2 regions of the Clostridium hominis genome follow, and region 2 is predicted to be linked to the other one. Evidence: riboswitches for the same ligand, from Rfam matches in the RefSeq annotation. Region 2 holds a riboswitch; the other holds the start of a gene.
What was found. A riboswitch is a leader RNA that binds a small molecule or an ion and turns the genes downstream of it on or off. The one in region 2 is predicted to bind FMN.
Positions count from the first base shown of each region.

Region 1 (10,812 bases), on a different contig from region 2:
CGATAATATTACAATAAATTATGATTTATTTGTTGGTAAGTAGCAATTAGCCATGTAATAGAAGTCAGTAATTTAATAATATTTTGCTGATTTTTATTATGATTAAGGTTGTTATATCATACAATATAAAAAGGTGATAATTACAAGTATAAAAGGGTGGGTATATGAGTGAGTATGTACAAATAGAGGGTAAAAAATATTTGTATAAAAGCAAATATAGAGATGATGATAATTTAAGAAAAAGCTTTAATAGATTAGCAAATAATATTTTTGATATTGATTTTGAAATATGGTATCAAAAAGGCTATTGGGGAGATGGATATATACCGTACTCATTAATTTATGATAATGAAGTTGTAGCTAATGTATCAGTAAGTATTATGGAGTTTAATTTTAAAGGTGAAAAGAAATTATATATACAGATTGGCACTGTTATGACTGATAGTAGATATAGAAATAATGGATTAGGTAGATATTTAATGGGACGAGTAATTGATGAGTGGAAAGATAGATGTGATTTAATATATCTTTTTGCTAATGATAGTGCTATTAAATTTTACCCTAAATTTAATTTTGTAAAAACATATGAATATGAGCACTCAAGAAGTTGTTTAAATATATCTAATAAAAGTGATGTTAGAACAATAGATATGAAGTGTAAAAGTGATAAAGAATTATTTAATAGAATAATTGAAAATACAAAAATATTTTCAAAGTTTGCAGTTTTAAATAATAAAAATTTAATTATGTTTTATTGCAACTCTTTTATGAAAGATAATATTTATTATATAAAAGATTATGATGCTATAGTAATTGCAGAGATGAGTAAAGAAATAATATATATACTAGAGGTTTTTGGAACTAAAGAGATTGACTTAGAAAGTATTGTTAATAAAATTGTAACTAAAAGTACAAAGAAAGTAGTATTAGGATTTACACCATTAAATACAATTTTATATGATGAGAAAATGTTAAAGGAAGATGATACAACATTATTTATAATGAAAGGTAAAGAGAATCCTTTAGAACTTTATAATATGATGTTCCCAGTATTATCTCATACTTAATAAAAATAAATGGCAAATTTGTTATGATAGTTCATAATTCAAATTTGCCATTGTTATTTAGACTTTTTTATTTTTTAAGACTACAATAATATTTAATATAAATATTATGAGGCTAGCAAAAGAGATAATTAAAATTCTGTTAAGCCAAATGTTATAATTTAATGCATCATTATCAGCTAACACACCAAAGAACATTAAGCTTGCAGCCATGGCTATACCACAAATTATATCTACTACTAAATCAAATACTTGAGCTTTTCTTATATTATTAGTTACATCTTTTACTTTCTTATTAATATAAAGTGCTTTGAAAAAATTGATACATACAACTGAGAATAATGAAATATATGCAAAAAATATCCACGAAAAATGATTCATAACATCGTCTAAAGGTTTTATTTCTATCATACAAGTACCTCTTAAATATTTTATTTATAAATATATTATAAATACTTATGGATAATTAATACAGAGGTGTTAACAAATATTAAGAAATGTAATAATATTGTAAGAAGTTATTTAAATATTTATGATTTTAAATTTTTTAAATTTTAGTTAGAATATATACACAATAATAAAATGGGAAGTATAAAAATAAAGATAAAAGTATATTTTTAAGATTTAACATAATAATTTTAAGAATATTTGAGAGGATAGCTATGAAAAAAGGAATATTAGGAAATTTTATATTATTACTTAGATATAACTTAGGAACATTAATATTATTTGAATTATTTCATAAAGGAATTGCATTAATTTTAGTAGTTCCAATTATAAAGTACATACTAGAAAGTGCAATGCACAATTCAGGAATAATTTATTTGAGTACAGATAATATATTTAAAATATTATCTAATCCTATATCTATAGTTTTATTAATTATGTTATTACTTACCTTGGGGTTTTATGTATTTTTTGAATTTACAGCTACTATTATTTGTTTTGATAAATCTATAAGATATGAAAAAATAGGAATATTTAAGCTTATTAGATTAGGATTACAGAAATCACTTAAAATATTAAATATTAAAAATTACTTATTAATGATATTTATACTATTGATAATTCCACTAACAAACTTAACATTAACCTCTGGGTTTATAGGAGAGTTAAAGCTACCGGATTATATATTAGATTATATACAATCTAATAATATATTAAATTTATTATATATGGCATTGATGATTATTTTATATATGCTAGTTATTAGATGGATTTTTAGTATACATGAAATAGCCTTAAATAGAAGTAGCTTTAAAGAAGCAAAAAATGAGAGTAATAGGATTACAAAAGGAAAGGCTATTAAGATATTTTTATATTCAATAGGAACATTTATAGTATTTAGTATTATAGGTTATGGAATATATTATTTAATAATAATTTTAACGGCTTTATGGACGAAGTATTATAGAGTAGGAAATGATTTAAGCGAAATATTTATTAGCAGAGCGATACTATTTAAGGACTTTTCAATTTTTATTGCATCAGTTTCTAGTTTTATACTTAATTTAGGATTTATATCTGCTATTTATTATAACTATAAGGATATTACCTTTTATAAAAATAGGCAGAAAAGGGTTAAGCTATCAATTATAAAAAAAGTTACAACTATTATAGTGATTTTAATACTTGTACCTATTGAAGCTATGGCCTTTTCAATACATAGCAATACTTTGTTTAATATAGAGTTCTTTTATAATACAACGGCAACTGCGCATAGGGGAGGAAGTATAGCAGCACCTGAAAATACATTATCCTCATTTAAAGAAGCTATACTTGCTCAAGCTGAATATATAGAGACAGATGTTCAAGAAACAAAAGATGGAGAATTAATACTCATTCATGATTCAAATTTTAAAAGGACTACCGGTGTAGATAAAAATGTTTGGGAAGTTGATTATGATGAAGTGAAAAAATATGATGCGGGTAATTATTTAAACTTAGATTATTATGGAGAAAAGATACCAACTCTTGATGAAGCTATAAAATATGTACGAGGTAGATGTAAGCTATTAATAGAAATAAAGCTTAATGGAAATGAAAGCCCGGATATAATAGAAAAGGTTATAAAGGTTATAAAAGAAAATAGAGTTGAAAATCAATGCGTAATAGCATCGATGAATAAAGATGTATTAAAGAAAGTAAAGGAGCTAGACTCAAGTTTTTTAACTTGCTACCTAACAGCTCTAGCGTATGGAGATTTTTATACGTGGGATTATGTTGATATTTATGGTATAGAATCAACCTTTGTTACTAAAAGTTTAATAAATGATATTCATAATAAAGGAAAACAAATATTTGTGTGGACTGTAAATGATCAAGATACTATGAGTAAGATGATTGATTTAAATGTAGATAGTATAATTACAGATGATCCATTTTTAGTTAACGATACTATATATTTAAAGAAAAACGATTTTATAAAGATTATTGCAGATTATCTATTTTAGCTATAAAGATATTAATTCTATATCAGAGTATATTTAATATATATTCAAAAGTGGTATAGCAAAATCAATTGAAAGGTATGGAAACATATTAAAAAGTTATTAAAATTTAAAAGAAAAAATAGGTAGTATTAAGTTAAAGCTTATACTACCTATTTTAATTTTAATATCCTGTAACTTTTATTTCGCCGTATGAAGTTATCCCTTCACCTGCTCCAGAACCAGAGAATTCTTTTGTTTCACCAATAGTAAGAGCTCCAACATTTATTCTAGCAACATCTACAACCTCATTAGCATCATTTAACAACTCAACCTCTATACTTGTGAAACCACTATTTTTAGTATTTGCTGTAACAGTTCCATCAAGTTTATATGCTTTTTCACTTGTATACTCTCCGTTAGTTATTTTTACAGTATAAGGCTCTTCTACCTCTTTTACATCCTCAGTAGTAGTTTCTTTACCGTCTGAAAGCTTTTCGTTAATTTCATCAACGCTCATTTTTTTACATCCCATTAAACCTGCCATTGTTAAAATTAACATACCAACTAATATTTTTTTCATATTAATCATCCTCCCCAATTTTTATTTTTAATAAACTTTAATAGCCCCCAACCACCTTATCTATTAAATTAATAATTATAAGTAAATAAATCTATTAATCCTTGTCTAATAGATATTATGTGGTATAAGAAAATATTCCATATTATATTTAATAAGATTCAAAATATGAAATAAAAATTCTTATTTATATATATTATATGTTTATGCTTAAAATCCTTTAATATTTTTAAAAAAAGTATAAAAAAAATATTAAAATATTAAATAAAGTACTTTTTCGTTAATAAAATGCGTTATTGTATAAAGTGATGAAGTGAATTATAAAAAGATTTCTAATAATATAATAAAAATAGATTTAATTAGAAAAGGGTTTGTGTATTATGCACAAACCCTAAAATTTTAGGTTAGTTATTTTGTTAGTGACTAAAATAAGGATAATAATTTTTAATTTTAGCTATAATAAAGTTACTTACATTATGATAGGGAAATGAGAAACTCTTACGTTAGCTAAATTATAAAATATAGTAATGCTGTTGTAAATTGCTGATATAACAATTATCGATTTGTCATAATATATTATATGAACTATATATAAAGGTGTTACAAATATTTGTTATTGTAAAGAAAAAATTTTATATACTTTGTGTTTGGTATAAAATATAGGTATATAGATTATTTTACAATAGGCAATTAATTATAAGGGAGAGAAAATAATGAGAGATATTATTGATTTACATACACACTCACTTATTACAGATGGTTCGTATAGCCCAAGAGACGTAGTGAAGAATGCATATAATAATAATGTTAAGGTATTAGCTTTAACAGATCATGATAGTATAGGAGGAATAAGTGAGGCTATAGAAGAAGCTAATAAGTTTGGTATTAAAATAATTAATGGAATTGAAATTAGTGCGTTATATAAAGATGGAAATATGATTCATATTTTAGGATACGGGATGAATATTTATGATAAAGTATTTTTAAAAGCCTATGAAAAAATGAGAAAAGCAAGAGAGGCTACTATGGAAAATGTACTTAATATTTTAAAAGAAAAATATAATTTAGACATAGACATAGATGTCTTAAGGGAGAAAAAATTAGATAGTTTTATATCTAGACATGATATTCATAAGTATATTATTGATAACAATATTTCTAATAATAGCAAATATATATGGAACACATACTTAGATCCAATTCCATACGAAAAGAATGAGTTAATACCTATAGATGAAGCTATTTCTACTATAGTTAATTCGGGGGGACTAGCTTTTTTAGCACACTATAATAATAAAACTACAGGTTTAGGAAAATACAATAAAAATGAAATAGAAAATCATATAGAATACTTAAAATCATTAGGATTAAGCGGAGTTGAAAGATATTATCCTACATTTACAGAAGAGGATGAAGAGTTTTTAGATTATATAACTTCAAAGTATAATTTACTATCAAGTGGTGGCACAGATTACCATGGGGAATATAGAAAAAATAATGATATAGGAATTGGTGACGGAAGCTTTTATGTAGAATTTGATAAGATTAAATTTATAAAAGATAATATTTTTATGTAATCATATCACAGAAAAAAGTTAAATAAGGATATAGGATATTATTATAGTTAATAAATTAATTAATATGTATTTTGATATATTAATTAAGATTACTATCAAGATATTAATCCCCACTAAAGAAACCACCTAATTCAAAAAAACATAAGGAATCTTGAAAGTTTCAAGATTCCATTCTGTTTTATAATAATATAGTTACAAAAAAGTGCCTAATTGTTTTGAGAAAATTTCGTTGATATAATGAGGTTAAATTAAATAAGTATTTTGGAGGTAGAAAAAATGGTAAAGCATATAAATGAAAGAGAGTTTGAAAAGGAAGTTCTTAAAGAAGAAGGCGTAGTAGTTGTAGATTTCTTTGCAACATGGTGTGGGCCTTGTAAAATGTTAGCACCTGTTTTAGAGGAAGTTCAAAGTGAAGTAGAAAATGTAAAAATAGTAAAGATTGATGTTGATCAAAATCCTAATATTTCAACAGAGTATAGAGTAACTAATATACCAACTATAAAGGTATTTAAGGATGGACAAGAGGTTATTACAAAAGTAGGATTTTTACCTAAAGCTCAGTTAATTAACATTATTGAAAATAATAGATAATATTATAATAAAGGAATTTATTAGAGAATAATTTAAAATAGAAATAGAGCAAGTTAGGAGGCGAATTTATGCATTATAATGTAGATGATGTTGTATATGATTGTCCCGTTGAAGCATTAGCAACTATATTAGGGAAGAAATGGGTTGCTCATATGATATGGGCTATGCAAGATAAAAAATTTAGATTCGGTGAACTACAGAGATTAGTTAAAGGCTGTAGTAAAAAAGTATTAAATGATCAGTTAGAGATGTTGATTAATAATAATATAATGGAAAATGATAAAAGAACAGTAAATAATATTGTTGAGTCAACTTATTATTTAAGCGAATCAGGATTATTATTATTACCTTTAATTAAAAATATGATCAATTGGAGCGATATGAATCTTTCTTGTGAAAAAGAAGGAGGAAAGAATTAGTGGGAAATATAAATATATTCATAGTCTTTATAGAGGGAATATTATCTATATTCTCACCATGTATATTGCCAATATTACCTGTATATTTAAGTATGTTAGCAAACAGTACTATTAATGATATGAATAAGGATAACTTTAAGAGTAGTATTTTAATAAGAAATACAATATTTTTTGTATTAGGAATATCAACTACATTCTTTATATTAGGATCATCAATAAGCGCTTTAAGTTCATTTATAGCGACTAATAAAAATATAATTATGATAATAGGTGGAATTATTATTTTAATAATGGGCCTATTTTACTTAGGAATTATTAAGTCTGAATTACTAAGTAGAGAAAAGAGATTAAATGTTAAGTATAAGACCATGTCTCCTTTTTCTGCATTTATTTTAGGACTTGCATTTAGTTTTGGATGGACTCCATGTATAGGACCTATACTTGCATCAGTACTTGTAATGGCTTCAACATCAGATAGTATTTTAGTATCTAATTTATTAATAGCTGTATATACGTTAGGATTTGTAGTTCCATTCCTTATAGTAGCTATATTTTATAGTAAATTAGGTAAACATCTAAATAATATCAAAAAATATATGAATGTAATTAAGAAAATAAGTGGAGCATTTATTATATTAGCAGGATTAATTATGTTAATAACAGGTGTGGTAAATGTTAATAAGCAGATAAATGTTAAAAATGAAAATACAGTTGAAGAAAATAATAATAGTTCTAATGTAGAAGCAAATCAACAGCAAGAGGAGCAGGAGGAGGAAAAAATAGAGCCTATTGATTTTACTTTATATGACAATTACGGTAATGAACATACCTTAAGTGATTATAAAGGTAAAACTATATTCTTGAACTTCTGGGCAACGTGGTGTCCTCCTTGTAGAGAAGAAATGCCTTATATAGATGAGTTATATGAGGAATACAATAAGAATCAAGATGATGTTGTAATTTTAGGAATAGCATCACCAAACTTAGGAAGAGAAGGTTCTAAGGAAGATATAACTAAATTTTTAGATGATAATGGTTATAATTTCCCTGTTGTATTTGATGAAAAAGGATCACTTATGTATGGGTATGGTATGAATTCTTTACCATCTACACTTATAATAGATAAAGAGGGGTATATCACAACGTACGTTCCAGGTGCAATGAATAAAGAAACAATGAAAAAAATAATTGAAAGAGATAGATAGTTTCTGAGGAAAAAGTAGCTAATAGGATTTTCTCAAATTTAATAGGGAATATGTTAAAATATGAAGAATAAAATGTAAAAACAAAATTAAATAAAGTATATTTATTAAATAAAAATTAAAATAAATTTATTATGTAAAAATAAGTTGACAAAAATAATTTAAGGTAATAAAATACAAATATAAAATTTAATAAATCTTCAGGGCAGGGTGAGATTCCCTACCGGCGGTAAAGCCCGCGAGCCTTATGGCATGATTCGGTGAGATTCCGAAGCCGACAGTACAGTCTGGATGAAAGAAGATAAGCGAAAAGTATAGTATAATCTTAACTATATTTAGTAAGTGATTTATTTTGCTCTGAAATATTATATATTTCAGAGCTTTTTGTTTACACTTATATAAATGATTGGATTAACTATTTAAAGTTAATTCATAAATAAATATGTATTTTACATATGTAGTTAAGATTTTTATTAGGTATATTAATTAATATATTGACTTTTATTAAAGTTAAGATATTAATTTTTATAGATACTTCCATTATATGGCCCTGAGATTTAATCTCAGGGCTTTTAATTTTTAATTATAAGATTTATTAAGTTTAAGTTTTTATGATTGAGAGATGATCAAGATGGATAAAGAATTTATGCGGTTAGCTATAGACTTAGCAAAGAATGGCAAAGGTAAAGTTAATCCAAATCCACTAGTTGGGGCAGTTATTGTTAAAGAGGGAAGAGTAATTGGACAAGGATATCATGAAGAGTATGGAAAAGCTCATGCAGAAGTTAATGCTTTTAATAGTTTAAGAGAAAGTGCAGAAGGTGCAACTATATATGTGACATTAGAACCTTGTTCTCATTATGGAAAGACACCACCCTGTGTAGATAAAATAATTGAAAGTAAAATTTCTAAGGTTGTAATAGGAACTTTAGACCCAAATCCATTAGTAGCAGGAAGAGGGGTAAGAAAGCTAAGAGATTCAGGTATAGATGTTGTAGTTGGGATACTTGAAGAAGAGTGTAAAAATCTTGCAGAAGTTTTTATGAAATATATAGTTACTAAAAGGCCTTTTGTAGTGTTGAAAACTGCTATGACATTAGATGGAAAGATTGCTACAAAGACTGGAGAATCTAAATGGATTACTTGTGATGAATCAAGAAAAAATGTTCATAAGTTAAGAAATGAACTATCAGCAATTATGATTGGAGTTAATACTGTTATAAAAGATAACCCAGAGCTTACTTGTAGGTTGAACTATGGAAGAAATCCAATAAGAGTAATAGTAGATAGTAAGCTAAGAATACCTATGACTTCAAGAGTAGTTAATGATAATTTAGCAAGAACAATTATAGCTACAACTGACAAGCGCGATAATAATAAAGCTAAGGAGTTAGAAGAAAAGGGAATAGAAGTAGTAAAAGTTAAAGCGAAGTATGACAGAGTAGATTTGAATGAATTGATGATTAAATTAGGAGAATTAAATATAGATAGTGTTCTTTTAGAAGGTGGAGGGACTTTAAGCTTTTCAGCTTTAGAAGAAGGAATTATAGATAAGGTACAAGCTTACATTTCACCTAAAATTATTGGAGGTGAAATGTCCAAAACTCCAGTAGAAGGTAATGGAGTAGAAGAGTTAAATAAAGCGATATTATTAGAAAATATGACTACAGAAAATGTTGGAGAGGATATATTAATACAAGGGTATATTAAAAGAGGTGAAAACTAGATGTTTACAGGTATAGTAGAGGAAATAGGAGAAATTAAAGGGATAAAAAGAGGAGAAAAATCCTCAGTACTTGTAGTTAAAGCTAATAAGGTATTAGAAGAAACTAGAGTAGGTGACAGTATATGTACAAACGGAGTGTGTCTTACAGTTATCAATATAAATAGAGATACATTTGAAGCAGACGTTATGGCTGAGACATTACGTAAGAGTACTTTAGGTAACCTTTCGATTGGAAGTAAAGTTAATTTAGAAAGGGCTTTAAGTTTAGCAACTAGACTTGGAGGACATATAGTAAGTGGACATATAGATGGAGTTGGTGAGGTTATTTCTTTAGTTAAAGAGGATAATGCTACTTGGGTAAGTGTAAAAGCTGAACCTGAACTTTTAAGGTATATAGTTTATAAAGGCTCTATAGCAATAGATGGAATAAGTTTGACTGTTGCATATGTGGATAACGAAATATTTAAGGTTTCAATAATTCCTCATACTGGAGAAGAAACAATACTTTTAAAGAAGAAGTGTGGGGATACTGTAAATCTTGAGTGTGATGTAATAGGAAAATATGTTGAAAAATTATTGAGATTACCTAAAAAAGAAGAAAGTAAAAAAACATCTATAAGTGAAAGTTTTTTAAGAGAAAATGGATTTTTATAGTGGAGGAGAAAGAGTATGTTTAAATTTAATAGTATTGAAGAGGCTATAGAAGATATAAGAGAAGGAAAGATTGTAGTAGTAATTGATGATCCTGATAGAGAAAATGAGGGAGATCTTTTAATGGCGGCAGAAAAGGTTACAGGGGAAGCTATAAACTTTATGGCTAAGTATGGTAGAGGTCTTATATGTATGCCAATTGAAGAGAAGAGAGCTAAAGAGTTAAATATTGGACCAATGGTATCAAATAATACGGATAATCATGAAACAGCATTTACAGTTTCTATTGACCATATTGATACAACTACAGGAATTTCTGCTTTTGAAAGAGCATTAACAATACAAAAGGTTTTAGAAGATGATAAACCAGAGAATTTTAGAAGACCTGGGCATGTATTTCCTCTAATAGCTAAAGAGGGGGGAGTACTAGAGAGAATAGGACATACTGAAGCTGCTATAGATTTACCTAAGCTTGCTGGTTTAAAGTCAGCAGGAGTTATATGTGAAATTATGAATGAAGATGGAACTATGGCAAGAACTCCAGAACTAATGAACTTTGCTAAAGAACACAAC
Region 1 is NZ_JACOOO010000016.1:350,338-361,149, reverse strand. It holds gene hisS (histidine--tRNA ligase) at 1-43, shown strand, start outside; gene H8S20_RS09880 (GNAT family N-acetyltransferase) at 165-1,067, shown strand; gene H8S20_RS09875 (hypothetical protein) at 1,125-1,475, opposite strand; gene H8S20_RS09870 (glycerophosphodiester phosphodiesterase) at 1,727-3,517, shown strand; gene H8S20_RS09865 (hypothetical protein) at 3,678-4,076, opposite strand; gene H8S20_RS09860 (PHP domain-containing protein) at 4,787-5,650, shown strand; gene trxA (thioredoxin) at 5,927-6,241, shown strand; gene H8S20_RS09850 (winged helix-turn-helix transcriptional regulator) at 6,310-6,660, shown strand; gene H8S20_RS09845 (redoxin family protein) at 6,660-7,865, shown strand; FMN riboswitch at 8,055-8,169, shown strand; gene ribD (bifunctional diaminohydroxyphosphoribosylaminopyrimidine deaminase/5-amino-6-(5-phosphoribosylamino)uracil reductase RibD) at 8,494-9,588, shown strand; gene H8S20_RS09835 (riboflavin synthase) at 9,589-10,242, shown strand; gene H8S20_RS09830 (bifunctional 3,4-dihydroxy-2-butanone-4-phosphate synthase/GTP cyclohydrolase II) at 10,258-10,812, shown strand, end outside.
Region 1: linked by a shared signal. The riboswitch ahead of ribD (bifunctional diaminohydroxyphosphoribosylaminopyrimidine deaminase/5-amino-6-(5-phosphoribosylamino)uracil reductase RibD) and the one ahead of H8S20_RS14815 (ECF transporter S component) in region 2 are both predicted to bind FMN.

Region 2 (10,812 bases):
TATATAAAACAGGGACTTGAGTTGTTATATCATGTCCTTGAGCTTTATCTTGTTGAACATAATAACTTATATTAATATCAGATATTTTTGCTAAAGTACAATTTTCATTATTAGTTATACTTATAATTTTACTTTTTTCCTTCTTTAATCTATTAACATGATCTATAACTGTTGGAGTTTCACCTGATACTGAAAATACTATTGCTACACTATTCTCATAATGTTTGCAGGATGTTGGATAAAAAGGATCATCTAAATACATTGCGAATTTGCCTACAGCTGAAATATATCTTGCTGCATATTTACCAAGTACTCCTGAAAAACCTATTCCAACAAATACGACATTATCTACTGTGCTTATAACCTCACATATTTGTTTAATTTTGTTTTTAAAATCCTCTGTTTCTGACTTTCTTAAGAAATCAATCAACATTGCAGTATTATCAGTCAATTGATTACTATTTCCATTTTCTATGTATAATTTTAATTTTACTTTAAATTCAGAAAATCCATCACAGTTTAACTTTTTACAAAACCTCAAAATTGTAGTAGTAGAAACATGAGCTTCGTTTGCTAATTCTCTAATTCTCATATATATAACTTTTTCACTATTTTTTATTATATAGCTATATAAAGATAATTCTAATTCGTTTAAACTTTGAATTTTGTCGTGACTAAACATACTTCTACTTCCCCTTTTTGCTTTAGCTTCTTTTTGTACTACATTGTAATAAAATATAAATTATAAAACAACCTATTTATATATTACCCAATAGTTATTTTGTATATTTATCTTATAATTTTTAAAGAAAAATGACAAGTAATTAGGAATAACTTCCTAGTACTTGTCATTTCTTTAGTGTATTTTATAGTTCTTCTCCTCTAGTCTCAATTACATTCTTGTACCAGTGGAATGATGCCTTTTTCTTTCTTTCAAGATTATTTTTATGGTCTACATATATAAATCCATATTGCTTCTTATATCCATTTAACCAACTTAATAAATCTATAACAGACCAAGCATAATATCCCTTCATATTGATTCCTTCTTGTATAGCCATTTTAACAGCACTTAAATGTTCTTCAATATATTTAATTCTTGGAATATCTACTATTTCATCTTCAATTATTGGATCTTCATCACCTAATCCATTTTCAGTGATATACATTTTAACGTCACCGTATCTTTCTTTAAGAAGTCTTAATCCTGCTAAGAATCCTTCAGGTGATATTTCCCATCCCCATTTAGTATACTTTTTATCATCCATCATAACAGTCTTATAAACACCATCAAATGAAGGGTTTCCTGGCGCCCCAGTTGAGTTTTCTCTTGTTCTTTCAACTTCTTCTGATACATCATTTTTCATAACTCTTTGAGGTTGGTAATAGTTTAATCCAATAAAGTCATTCTTATCAGCAGCTCTTTTTATTACTGCTAATTCTTCTTCTGTCCAATCAGGAGTAAATCCTAATTTTTCAATATGTTTAACAACATATTCTGGATATTCACCTTTTAATATTGGATCATAGTACCAATGCGTATCTACTTCTCTAGCATGCATAGTAGCTTCTATATTCTCTGGATTTTCATCCACACTAAACGCTGGTGAGAATACATGAGTTATGCCGATCTCTCCATATTGCTTTAAGCTCTTATATAATTCAATTGATCTTGCATGAGCTGTAAATACATTATGCGTAGCTTGGAAGTATTTTTTACCATCTCCAACTATTGCTGGTGGGTGAGCCCCTGCTAAATATCCTAAAGCACAGAATACTACTGTTTCATTAAATGTAATCCAATGTTTAACTCTATCTCCAAAAGCATTGAAACATACTTCAGCATATTTAACGAATGCATCTACTGTTTCTTTATTTGTCCATCCACCTTTTTCTTCTAATACTTGAGGTAAATCCCAATGATATAAAGTTACAAAAGGAACTATTCCATATTTTAAACATTCATCAATTACATTATTATAAAATTCTAATCCCTTTTGATTTACTTCTCCAACTCCGTTTGGAATTATTCTTGGCCAAGAAATTGAGAATCTATAAGACTCTAATCCCATTTCTGCCATAAGCTTTATATCTTCTTTATATCTATGATAGTGATCTACTGCTACATCACCATTTGTTCCTTCGAAAGTTTTCCCTGGTATTTTAGAGAATACGTCCCAGTTAGAAAGACCTTTTCCGTCTTCGTTCCATGCTCCCTCAACTTGATATGATGCTGATGCTGCTCCAAATAAAAAGTCCTTTGGAAATTTCATTTTTATTCTCTCCTTTATCTCTACTCTATTATTACTTCATTTATTGCTATGTTTCTTACTATATACTTGTCCAAAATTAGGGTATTAATTACTTTACGTGTATTGTGTAATAAAGTGCACTTGCATATTTTGATTTAGTTTTAAATGATGTTTTTAAATGATTTTCAAGTTCTACTCTCTCTAAATCTGACTCTCCAGTATAAACTACCTTAATTCTATTAGAATCATCTTTTAAAGTTAATTTAACTTTATCATCTTCATAATTATCAAAAAACTCTCTTATGAACTTCATTTGAGCCCCATTCATTTCTACTGTATATGTCATAAATAATCACACCTTTTCTTATTTTATTTCTTCTATGGGTACATTCTACACCGAATTTTACAAAATTGTAATAGTTTTCAGTAGTAATAAAACAAATACCTACTATTTAAAATATGTTTCTCATTCGTAACATATTGTTTCATATGGTTATAAAAAAATGAGCTGATATATATCAGCTCATTTTATCTAAGTTATATATTACTATTATTGATAACAAACCTCTTTAATATTACAGCTTTTATAACGTTATAAGTTATACTTTCTGGAACAATCTCCTTTATTGGTTTTAAAGCATTTGCTCCAACCTCAGATATAGCTTTATCAACAACTTTCTCTTCTTCTTCTGTAAAAAACTCACTAAAATCTATATCGAATCCTAAGTCATTATTGTCAGCTATATAATGTTCTATATGACTAAATATAGTTTGGATGGTAATACCTCTTTCCTTAGCTACATCCTCAAAGCTCATACTATCTCTCAACATATTAACTGTAGTTACATATGACTTTTCTTTTGCATCACTTTTAACTTTAATCTCCTTGCTTTCTCTAGTAACAGTATTAAAGATAAAACTTACTTTAATTTGCTTTTCATCTATATATTTTTTAATAGCATCCATAAATACTTCACCGTATTTTTCAAGCTTAGCTTTACCTACTCCACTAATATCTAAAAACTGCTCTTCGTTTATCGGCATCCTTGTGCTTAATTCCCTTAATGTATTATCACCAAATATAATATATGGAGGTATTTTTTCTTCTGATGCTATTTCCATTCTTATAACCCTTAATATATTAAACAGTTCATTATTTTTAGCTACTGCTTGCTTAACATTAACTTGTTTTATAAAAACTTGTCTTTGCCCTTTAACTATTTCCATAGACTTATTATTTAACGTAACTACAGGATATTCCCCCCTATAATTAAGATATCCATAGGATATTAGTATATTTATAAATTCTGCTAATTTATCTTTAGTATAGTTCTTCATTATATTATATGTAGATAATTTATCCAATCCAAATTCGATAACCTTTTTATTAGTAGATCCTCTAAGAACATCTACTATCATTCCTATGCCATATTTTTGTCCCATTCTATATGCACAAGAAATAACCTTTTGTGCATCTTCAGTCTTATCAACTAGTTCACCTTGCAACTCGCAATTACTACAATTATTACAATTTTCTTCTACTTCTTCACCAAAATATTTCAATATAAACTTTCTATAACACTCTTGGTTATATACAAAATTAATCATAGTTTGTAGTTTTGAAAGTTCATTTTCTTTTCTTATCGGATCATTAGTTCCAGCATCTATAATATATCTTTGTGTTTGAACATCTGATGGTGAAAATAACATTATACACTCACTATTTTCTCCATCTCTCCCAGCTCTACCTATCTCTTGATAATAACCTTCAATATTCTTAGGCATATTATAATGTATTACATATCTAATATTAGGTTTATCTATACCCATTCCAAAGGCGTTAGTAGCTATTATAAGCTTTGATTTATCATATATAAAATCTTCTTGTGCTACTTTTCTCTCTTCATCACTTAATCCAGCATGATATTTCTCTACAGCTATACCTTTTTGAAGTAAAAAACTATGAAGATTATCTACCTCTTTTCTAGTAGCGCAATATATAATTCCTGATTCATCCTTGTTCTTTTCTATATAGTCTAGTAAATAGTTCTTTCTAATAACACCTTTTTCAACTATTATTTTTAGATTTTCTCTATCAAAGCCTGCTATAAAAATCTTAGGATTTTTAAGCTCTAGTCTATCTACTATATCTCTTCTTACCTCTTCTGTTGCAGTAGCTGTAAAAGCTGTTACTATAGGTCTTTTAGTTAATAATGATATAAATTTACTAATTCTTCTATAACTTACTCTAAAATCATGTCCCCATTGTGATACACAGTGAGCCTCATCTATTGCAATTTGAGATATTTCCATTTGAGTTATCATTGTCAAAAACTCATTAGACTCTAATCTTTCTGGAGCTACATATAAAATCTTTATATCTCCATTTCTAATTTTTCTTAATATCTCATTTATTTCTACATTATTTAATGATGAATTTATATATGCCGATTCTATACCTATATTATTTATACTATCTACTTGGTCCTTCATTAATGAAATAAGAGGAGATATTACTAGCGTTATCCCATTTAAGATCACAGCTGGAACTTGATAGCATATAGACTTTCCTCCACCTGTTGGCATTATTGTTAATACATCATTTCCATTAAGTATTTCACTAATAATTTCTCCTTGTTTTCCTCTAAAGGAGTTATATCCATAATATTTTTTTAATATCTCTAATGCCTTATCCATAAATTCTCCTTTGCCTTTATATATAAACTTAAAACACTTCGTTTAAATTATTAACAGTCATACTAAATATATTCAAACACTCATTCTATCAACAACTTTCTAATATATTCATTATTAATAGAATACTTTTTAAAAGCATAAAAAAAACTAGCAAGAATATCTTACTAGTTTCTTTGGCAGGGGTACTAGGAATCGAACCTAGCCTAATAGTTTTGGAGACTACTGTACTACCGATATACGATACCCCTAAGTACAATACATATTATATCTTATGTTTCTAATTAAATCAATGTTTTTTCTACTATTTTTTTATAATTCTTTTCTTTTGTCATCTTTTTGGATAAAATAATAGATAGTTAATAATTAAGAGTTAAAAGTTAAGAGTTAAAAATTTATTTTAGTTAAGTTTATTGTTCTCTTACTATTAACTATATAATGGAGGATTTTTTATGATTTTTTCTGTTAATAGCGTTGAGCAAACTACCGCTATTGGTTTAGAGTTAGGTAAGCTTTTAAAATCTGGTGATATAGTATGCTTAACTGGAGATTTAGGTACTGGTAAAACTCATATAACTAAAGGTATCGCAAAAGGTTTGGGAATTGATGATCACATTACTAGCCCTACATTTACCATAGTAAATGAGTATGATTCTGGAAGATTAAAATTTTATCACTTCGACGTTTATAGGGTATCAGATCCCGATGAAATATACGCTATAGGTTTTGATGATTATATATTTTCAGATGGAGTTTCTGTTATTGAATGGGCTAACTACATAGAAGATATATTACCTAATGAATATCTACATATTCATATAGAGAAAAATTTAGATAAGGGTGAAAATTTTAGAAGTATTACTTTGAAGCCTTATGGTGAAAGATATGATTACATAAAGGAGTTAAAATTATGATAGTTTTAAGTATGGATTCTTCATCTTTAGTAACTACTGTTGCTCTTCTTAAAGATGAACATATACTAGGTGAGTTTACTATTAATTTCAAAAGAGAACATTCAGTTATATTGATGGAAAAGGTAGAAGAACTTCTTAAAGATTGTGAAGTTGATATAAATGATGTTGATGGATTTGTAGTATCAAAAGGTCCGGGTTCATTTACAGGATTGAGAATAGGTATGGCTACTGTAAAAGGTTTAAGCATGGGAAGTAATAAACCTTATGTTAGCATATCTAGTTTAGATGCTTTAGCTTACTCCCTTTTAAATTTTGATGGTCTTATATGCCCGATAATGGATGCATTAAGAGATAGTGTATTCACTTGTATTTATAAAAATATTGATGGTAAACTTACTAAAGTTATAGATTATTCTGCTCTTTCTTTAGAGGAACTAGCTACAGAGTTAAATTCACTAGGAGAAAAAGTTATATTTACTGGTGATGGTGTATACAAGCATAAAGATTACTTACTAGCAAATATTCCTAAGGCTATATTTGCACCAAATCATTTAAGTATCATAAAAGCTTCTTCTCTTGGAGAACTTGGAATGATTAAATTAAAAAATGGAAACTTTGATGATAAAAACTCTGCTCCACTTTACTTAAAGAAACCTCAAGCAGTAAGAGAATTAGAACAAAGGTTGGCTATGAAAAATGAAAATAGATTATAAACTTATGGATAGCTCTCATATTAATGATGTCTATGAACTAAGTAAATCATGTTTTTCTGTTCCTTGGAGTTTAGATTCTATATCTTATGAAATAGAAAATCCACTAGCAAAATATGTTATTGCCGAAAACTTATCCACAAAAGATGTATTAGGTTTTGCAGGTGTGTGGATAGTTGCTGGAGAAGGTGATATAACTAACATTGCTGTTAATCCATCTTATCGAAAACAAGGTATAGCTTCTAGACTTTTAGAAAAACTTTTTGAGGTGTGTAAAGAAAATAACTGTACTGAAATAACATTAGAAGTTAGAACTTCTAATATCGCAGCTCAAAATCTTTATAAAAAATTTAACTTTAAAGAAGAAGGAATAAGAAAAAAATATTATTCAGACAATGGTGAGGATGCTATCATTATGTGGAGAAGAGATAACTAAATAGTTAATAATTAAAAGATAAGAGTTAATAGTTCAGGAATAAAATCAATTAATTTGATTATTTAAAGAATCTGTACAACAGTTTCTCTCCTAAACTATTAACTCTAAATTATTAAATATTAACTTAAATTAATTACGCTATTTGGTTTTTTGAATCATTAAATTTACTATCAACTTTAAATATTGCTACCGATACTTTCTTATATAAAAGATAAGTTATTATTCCTACGATTAAAGCCTTTAGTCCATTGAATGGTAATAATCCTACAATAACATATTGGCTTAGTTCTGCTGGTGCCATTTGCATTCCATATGCAGGTAGTAAGAAATATACATTAGCTACTATTCCTAACAATTCCATAACAATCCCACCTATTATCATACCTATAATAGCAGTTTTTTTACTCTTATTTCTATTATAAATCCATGCTGCTGGTACAACTAATGCAAGACCAACTATAATATTGGCTAATTCTCCTATAAAACCTGTTTCTGTTCCTTTTATTAAGAATCTTAATAATACTTTTAATATTACTATAGCTCCACCTGCTACTGGTCCATAAGCAAATCCACCCATTAATGCTGGAACTTCACTTAAATCGATCTTTAACCATGGGAATAATGGGATTATAGGGAAATCAAAATACATTAATACTACTGCAATTGCAACTAATAAGGAAATTTTAATCATTTTGTTTACGTTTTTGTTTGAATTATTCATTTCATTCTCCTCCCAAAAGTTATCCTCTGGGGTAATTTGTTAGAATCTAAATTGCTTGTCTTATTTATATTTTGCTTAAAAATAATTTTTTAATACATAAAAAACCCTGATGAAAATTCACCAGGGCATAAAAAACAAGCTAATTAAACTAAATGCAAAATAGCACTTATTTATCTAACTTACTACCTTCTTTCATCCAGACTTTACTGTCGGCCTCGGAGTTTCACCGAATCATACTCATAAGAGCTCGCGGGCTATACCGCCGGTAGGGAATTACACCCTGCCCTGAAGATAATTTTATTAACATTTATTTCATTTATATTATATTCTAATATTTGTATTTTTTCAAGTAATATTATTATATTTTTTAATTTTTTAATAATACCTTTAGTTTTTGTTACATTAAACACCCAATAGTAACAGCATTATTTATCTATATCTTTCATAGTTAAAGAAATTCTCTTTCTTTTTTCATCTACTTCCATTATCTTAACCTGTATAACATCTCCTACTTTTACTATATCTAAAGGATGTTTTACAAATCTATTAGCCATTTGACTTTTGTGAACAAGCCCATCTTGATGCACTCCAATGTCTACAAAAGCTCCAAAGTCAGATACATTTCTTACTGTACCCATAAGAATCATTCCTGAAGTTAAATCTTTTATATCTACTACACCAGTTTTTAATATTGGTTTCGGCATATCTTCTCTTGGGTCTCTACCAGGCTTTTGTAATTCCTTTATAATATCCTTTAAAGTAATTTCTCCTACTTCTAATTCTTTTATTATATTACTTAATCCCTTTTCAGAAACTCTTTCATTTATATCATCTAGCTTCCTATTCTTTAAGTCTTCTTTAGTATAACCTAACATTTCAATAAGTTTTTTTGTTATATTATATGATTCAGGGTGAACTGAAGTATTATCTAAAGGTTCTTTACTTTCCATAACCCTTAAGAAACCAGCACATTGCTCAAATGCCTTTTGTCCTAATCTCTTAACCTTTAATAATTCCTTTCTAGAGCTAAATCCTCCAACTTCATCTCTATAAGCTACAATATTATTAGCTATAGCTGAATTTATACCAGCAACATAAGTTAACAACGAAGGTGTAGCAGTATTTAAATCTACTCCAACTTTATTAACTGAATCCTCAACAACTCCAGTTAACGATTCATCTAATCTCTTTGGTGTTACATCATGTTGATATTGTCCTACACCTAAAGCTTTTGGTTCAATTTTCACTAGTTCAGCCATTGGATCTTGAAGTCTTCTACCAATAGAAATAGCTCCTCTTATAGTTACATCTAAATCTGGATACTCTTTAGTTGCAAGCTCTGATGCTGAATAAACTGATGCTCCTGATTCTGATACTATTACATAAACTAATTCTTTCCCTGTTTCTTTTTTTATTTCAGATATCATCTCTGAAATAACTTCCTCAGATTCTCTTGAAGCCGTTCCATTTCCTAGAGATATTACTTCTACATCATATTTATTTATAAGCTCTTTTAAAACCTTCTTAGTGCCATTTACATCATTTCTAGGTAATGTAGGATATACAGTAGCCTTTTCTAAAAACTTCCCAGTAGAATCTAATACAGCAACCTTACATCCTGTTCTGAATCCTGGATCAAATCCCATAACAACCTTACCTTTTATAGGTGGTTGCATAAGTAGTGATTTTAGGTTTTCCTTGAATATTAATATTGCACCCTCTTCTCCTTTGTCTGTAAGTTCACTTCTCACTTCTCTCTCTATTGAAGGAAATATTAGTCTCTTATATGAATCCTTAATTGCTAGCAATAAGTATTTATCTGTTATATCATTCTTTTTAAGAATTTTATTTTCTAAATATGATAATACCTTTTCTTCATTTACATTTATCTTCACTGAAAGAATTTTTTCTTTTTCTCCCCTATTTATAGCAAGTATTCTATGTGGAGGAATTTTAGATACCTCTTCACTGTATTCATAGTACATTTCATAAGGTGTAGATTCTTCGCTACTACCTTTTGTTTCAAGCTTTCCTTCTCTTACAGTAAGTTCTCTTATCCATTTTCTATAACTTGCTTCATCTGATATCATTTCGGCTATTATATCTAAAGCTCCATTAATAGCATCCTCTGATGATAAAACTTTCTTTTCTTCGTCTATATATTTAGAAGCTTCTTCTTCTATATTACCTTTAAAATCACCTTCAAGTATTACTTCAGCTAATGGTTTTAACCCCTTTTCTAATGCTATTGTAGCTCTTGTTCTCTTCTTTTGCTTAAACGGTCTATATATATCCTCAACTTCTGTTAAAGTTTCACTTACTTCTAAAGCTTTTACTATTTCTTCAGTTAATTTCCCTTGTTCATCTATAGATTTTAAAACTGCTTCTTTTCTTTCTTTTAAATTTCTAAGATAATTTAATCTTTCAAAAAACTTTCTTAAAACTTCATCTGTCATAGCTCCAGTTTGTTCTTTTCTATATCTCGCTATGAAAGGAACCGTATTACCTTCATCTAATAAAGTAATAACATTTTGAACATGCTTTAGTGATATTCCTAATTCCTTTACTAATCTTTCCTCTATATTTACCATAGCTCCTCCTAAACTTATGTCACTTATTTTTCTTTCATTAACTATTATATAATATTTCCCAATTATTTTTTAATATTTTTTCTTCCTGAATATTACACTATTGATATTAAGTAAATTAACTTGTATAATTTAATTGTAAAATATTTACAATTAGGTGGTGATATTATGCCTCAATTTATTAATAAATTTATGTATATTCTATTAATAATATTTATAACATTCCTTGTATTAAATGAATTTTACGTAATTGACTTTTCTACAAATCTAAGGAATATATTTATATTCTTAACATTGATATTAATTTTATTAACATCAATGAAGGAAATATTATCAGGTAAGAATGGATTTATAAAATTCTTAAATATTCTAACTTTACTTTGTACTGTTGTTGGTGGTATTTTCTCTATTGTTAAAGGACAACTTAATACCTTTATTTATATATGTTTAATATTCTCACTAATTAACGGAGTAATAGTTTTGACATATTCAAAAAC
Region 2 is NZ_JACOOO010000035.1:10,801-21,612, forward strand. It holds gene H8S20_RS14775 (MurR/RpiR family transcriptional regulator) at 1-682, opposite strand, end outside; gene H8S20_RS14780 (GH1 family beta-glucosidase) at 867-2,273, opposite strand; gene H8S20_RS14785 (hypothetical protein) at 2,362-2,598, opposite strand; gene recQ (DNA helicase RecQ) at 2,790-4,949, opposite strand; tRNA gene H8S20_RS14795 (tRNA-Trp) at 5,124-5,197, opposite strand; gene tsaE (tRNA (adenosine(37)-N6)-threonylcarbamoyltransferase complex ATPase subunit type 1 TsaE) at 5,399-5,860, shown strand; gene tsaB (tRNA (adenosine(37)-N6)-threonylcarbamoyltransferase complex dimerization subunit type 1 TsaB) at 5,857-6,573, shown strand; gene rimI (ribosomal protein S18-alanine N-acetyltransferase) at 6,557-7,006, shown strand; gene H8S20_RS14815 (ECF transporter S component) at 7,140-7,727, opposite strand; FMN riboswitch at 7,908-8,024, opposite strand; gene H8S20_RS14820 (Tex family protein) at 8,153-10,318, opposite strand; gene H8S20_RS14825 (hypothetical protein) at 10,484-10,812, shown strand, end outside.